Regions from separate parts of the Microbacterium luteolum genome, predicted to be linked through region 1. Evidence: predicted binding sites of a transcription regulator. Region 1 holds the regulator's gene; the other holds the start of a gene.

What was found. The regulator LexA, encoded in region 1, represses DNA repair genes until DNA is damaged. The targets are predictions, from matches to a motif close to TCGAACANNTGTTCGA.
Region 2: recA (recombinase RecA) is a predicted target of LexA. The motif match lies at 1,457-1,472, and genes of this name have one in related genera.

Annotation. Positions count from the first base shown of each region.
Region 1 is NZ_BAAAUN010000002.1:243,961-246,358, forward strand. Features, by position in the region: gene ABD648_RS19990 (alpha/beta hydrolase family protein) at 1-650, opposite strand, end outside; gene lexA (transcriptional repressor LexA) at 792-1,478, opposite strand; gene ABD648_RS20000 (LysM peptidoglycan-binding domain-containing protein) at 1,767-2,147, shown strand; gene ABD648_RS20005 (histidinol-phosphate transaminase) at 2,183-2,398, shown strand, end outside.
Region 2 is NZ_BAAAUN010000001.1:764,821-767,218, forward strand. Features, by position in the region: gene ABD648_RS03785 (regulatory protein RecX) at 1-206, opposite strand, end outside; gene recA (recombinase RecA) at 206-1,261, opposite strand; gene ABD648_RS03795 (DUF3046 domain-containing protein) at 1,529-1,753, opposite strand; gene ABD648_RS03800 (helix-turn-helix domain-containing protein) at 1,777-2,085, opposite strand; gene ABD648_RS03805 (CinA family protein) at 2,227-2,398, opposite strand, start outside.

The DNA.
Region 1 (2,398 bases):
CATTCGGGCTGGAGGGCGGCGGTGGTCGAGACCGATGCGAACGACTGGTTCTCGATCGTCGTGACCGACAGGAGTGCACTCTCCCACGGCATCCGCACCCCGCTCCACTCGACCCACGCGATCCGTGCCCCATCGGGGGAGAGAGCGGGATGCACGAAGAACGCACTGCCCTGCACCAGGACGCCGATCGCCGTCGGATCGTCCGCCGCAGACCCGTCCGTCGGGATCTCCACGATCCCGCGGATCTGCGGATCTCCCCGAAGGTCCTCCCGCACGGCGAGAAGGCGCCCCTGCTGCAGGCTGAGCCCACCGTGCGATGGCCCCGCGGCGGTGAGCGGCATCGGCGCTGCACCGGGCACGAGCCGGTACACGCGCTGGTCGCCCGCGTCGACGAAGTACAGCGTGCCATCGGCATCCGCCGTCCAGGCACCGCCCCCGTACTCGTGCACGCGCGACCGCGCACTCCACGGCGCGGGGAGGATCACCGCGCCGCTCGAGCTGCGGACGGTCACGCGCCCTCCCTCGGCAGGGACCGACTCGCCCCACCAGATCTCCGAGCCGACGAACCGTGCGCCGTCGATGCGAGGAGCGGATGCCGCGACGGATGCGGCGGAGAAGGGGGAAGGCCAGGAACCGTACGGTGACGACATGTTTCGAGCCTAGGCGGCATGCGCTGCGGCGCGTGAGCTGTGCATGTCCGGGCACGCTGTGAAAGCGAAAGCCGCCCTTCTGAACGTCCAGGAGGGCGGCTTTCGTGGTCGTGATCGACGGATGCCGGTCGGCCATGCCGGTCAGACCGCGCGGAGCACCGCCACGACCTTGCCGAGCACGGTGGCCTCGTCGCCGAGGATGGGCTCGAACGCGGAGTTGCGGGGGAGCAGCCAGGTGTGCCCGTCGCGGCGGCGGAAGGTCTTCACCGTCGCCTCGTCGTCGAGCATGGCGGCGACGATCTCGCCGTTCTCCGCGCTGTTCTGCGCGCGGATGACGACCCAGTCGCCGTCGCAGATCGCCGCATCGATCATCGACTCGCCGGAGACCTTGAGCATGAAGAGGTCGCCCTTGCCCACGAGCTGGCGGGGGAGAGGGAAGATCTCCTCGACCTGCTGCTCCGCGGTGATGGGTACGCCCGCCGCGATCCGGCCGACGAGGGGGACGAGTGCGGCGTCACCGACGGGCGTGGCCACGTCTGCCGGGTTCTCGCCGCTCGTGCCGGGAAGGTCGATCAGCACCTCCATCGCGCGGGTCTTGCCGGGGTCGCGGCGCAGGTAGCCGCTCAGCTCGAGCTGACCGAGCTGGTGGGTCACGCTCGAGAGCGACTTGAGCCCGACCGCGTCGCCGATCTCGCGCATGCTCGGCGGGTAGCCGTGGTGGGCGATGGAGGTCTGGATGACCTCGAGGATCGCCATCTGCTTCGGGCTGAGGCTCTTCCGACGGCGCGTCCGAGGAGCCTCCTGCTCCGGGGCTGAGTTCTCGCTCATGATGCTCCTTCAGTACGCGATCCGACGTTCCTCTTCGAATGTCGGAGGCCCGTGGTGGGGTGTTCTTATCGAAACCGTATCCGAGTATCGGGCTGATCTGGAAGATCTGTTCGAGCGTGTCGGAAGATTCGGGGATCCGATTTCGAAGAACAGTTGACAGATGTTCGAACTCGAAGATATCTTCGGAACGTAGCTTCGCATTCACGGCTCCCGGCCGAGACGCGAATGCGAACGCTACGCCAACTTCACCGCCGGCCCAGCCGACGGGGACAGGGTAAGGAGCCCGACATGAGCAGCATCAGCATCAGCACCGCAGCGGTCATCCCGGCACGTCCGGCGACGCGGTCGCGGTTGCGACTGACCGCTCGTGGCCGTGGCGTCCTGCTGGCCGTCGCCGCGGTTCCGCTCGCGATCGGCATCGCGGTCGCAGCGATCAGTGGTGGTAGCGCCATCGCCGCGAGCGACGACACCGCAGGCAGCTTCGGCACGGCCGACTTCCAGACGGTGACGGTCCTCCCGGGCGATACGCTCTGGTCGATCGCGAACACGGTCGCCCCGACCGCCGACCCGCGCGATGTGATCGGCGAGATCAGCCGGCTCAACATGCTGCGCGGTGGAGCACTGCAGATCGGCCAGGAGCTCGCGATCCCGGCGCAGTACGCGGACTGACGTCACGCGGTGGGCACGCGGCCTAGCATGGAAGGGTGACTTCCTCACTCGACGCCCTCCCGCTCCGTGATGATCTGCGCGGGCTCACCCCGTACGGTGCGCCGCAGGCACCACTCCCGATCGCGCTGAACGTCAACGAGAATACGCATCCGGTTCCCGACGCCGTCGCGAGCGACATCCTCGACGACATCGCCGTCGCGCTCCGCGATGTGAACCGGTATCCGGATCGCGAGTTCACGACACTGCGAGAG
Region 2 (2,398 bases), on a different contig from region 1:
TGCGTCGGCTCAGACGGACCGTCCCACGTCGAACGCCACAGTCCGGAATCGCCGGTACGGCGTGGCACGACCGCTTCACCTGTGCCTGCATCAGCCGCAGACGACGACTTCGACGCAGGCGCGTTCTCGGAGCCGGCGGTCTTCTTGCCGAAGAGAGGAATGATGGGGGCGATCCGCTCGGAATCGCCCCCACGTGTGTCACTCATCAGGCCGGACGACGCTCGGCGAGCTCGTCAGCAGCCACGGGGGCCTCGGGTGCGACGTGCCCGCCGATGCCGAGCTTCTGCTTGATCTGCGTCTCGATCGCCAGAGCGACGTCGGGGTTGTTGAGCAGGAAGGTGCGGGCGTTCTCCTTGCCCTGGCCCAGCTGGTCACCGTCGTAGGTGTACCAGGAGCCCGACTTCTTCACGATGCCGTGCTCGACGCCGAAGTCGATCAGGCTGCCTTCGCGCGAGATGCCGACACCGTAGAGGATGTCGAACTCGGCCTGCTTGAAGGGCGGCGCCATCTTGTTCTTGACGACCTTGACCCTGGTGCGGTTTCCGACCGCATCCGTGCCGTCCTTCAGCGTCTCGATTCGACGGATGTCGAGTCGCACCGATGCGTAGAACTTCAGAGCCTTACCACCGGCCGTGGTCTCGGGAGAGCCGAAGAAGACACCGATCTTCTCGCGCAGCTGGTTGATGAAGATCATCGTGGTGTTCGTCTGGTTGAGACCACCGGTGAGCTTTCGCAGAGCCTGCGACATCAGTCGCGCCTGCAGACCCACGTGCGAGTCGCCCATCTCGCCCTCGATCTCGGCACGGGGCACGAGAGCCGCCACCGAGTCGATGACGATGAGGTCGATCGCACCGGAGCGCACGAGCATGTCGGCGATCTCGAGTGCCTGCTCACCCGTGTCGGGCTGCGAGACGAGGAGCGCGTCGATGTCGACGCCGAGCTTGGCCGCGTAGTCGGGGTCGAGCGCGTGCTCGGCATCGATGAATGCGGCGATGCCGCCGGCACGCTGCGCGTTCGCGATCGCGTGGAGGGTCAGCGTCGTCTTACCGGAGGACTCCGGTCCGTAGATCTCTACGATGCGACCACGCGGAAGACCTCCGACGCCGAGAGCGACGTCGAGGGCGATGGAGCCGGTCGGGATGACGGCCACAGGGGCGCGATCATCGCTTCCCAGGCGCATGACCGAGCCCTTGCCGAACTGGCGGTCGATCTGGGCGAGTGCTGTCTCGAGGGACTTCTCGCGGTCGGCGGGTGATGGCATGGTCTGCTCCTTCTGTTCGCGTGGTGCCGCCTGTAGGCTGCCGCGGCACTCCCGACTGGGAGTAGCTCTCCGACAAGGCGTATGGCTCTGGGCCTGTTCCTCACCGTAGAAGGAGCCTCCGACATTGCATCGGAGTATCCGGGAACCGTGTGGAACGAAACTCAGAGACCACTTGTGCAGAAGACTACGCCCGCTTCGAACAGATCTTCGACGACACGCCGCGATCGGCGTGTCGGATACCGCACGACTCGAACGGGACGCGAGACGTCAGCGACGCCGAGGTTCCTGACGGCCGACGCCGTGTCGCCGGTTGTCCGGCACGTCCATCTCCGCGCAGAGCGCGAGCCAGATGTCGCGGGGCGGTGCACCGTCGGCGAGAGCCTCGACGGCGGTCCGGTTGCCGAGCGCACCGAGAACGAGATCGTTCACCAACGACGAGGCACGGGCCTGGAACTCCGTCTCGACGGCACGAAGGAACTCGCTACGACGCATCCTGTCTCCGGGCCGGCAGACGGTCAGTGCAGGGAGAGCTCGGGCTCGATCGACGCCACGAGGTCATCGGGGACGACATCCGGGAACACCTGGATGCCCTCGAGCACGGAGATGCGATCGCCGACCTCGCGCATGATCGTCGAGATGGGTACGTCGAGCGCATCGGCGACGGAGGCGAGGATCTCGCTCGACGCCTCTTTCTGACCCCGCTCGACCTCACTGAGGTATCCGAGCGCGACAGAAGCCTTGCTTGCGACCTGCCGGAGGGTGCGCCCCTTCTGCAGGCGGAAGTCCCTCAGCACATCGCCGATTTCCTGTCGTACAAGAATCATCGGAACCTCCTCCCCGTTATATTCACCGAGTTCCCCCTCGATGAGACAGCCAGTCTAGTCCCCTTGGCTTGCACAGAATCTACCCCTGCACTCTGTGGTTTCAATGTGAGCACATCGGAGATAACCGCAGAATGCGCGCCACTATTCCTGCAGCATCTCGAGCAGGAATCCGAGCGCGTCGGAGACGGAATGCGCACGGATCGCGGCGCGGTCGCCATCGAGGTGCAGCTCCCGCGTCTGCGTGGCGAAGGGCGTGACGACTCCGATGTGCACGGTCCCGACCGGTTGGCCGTCCGGTGAATCCGGGCCGGCG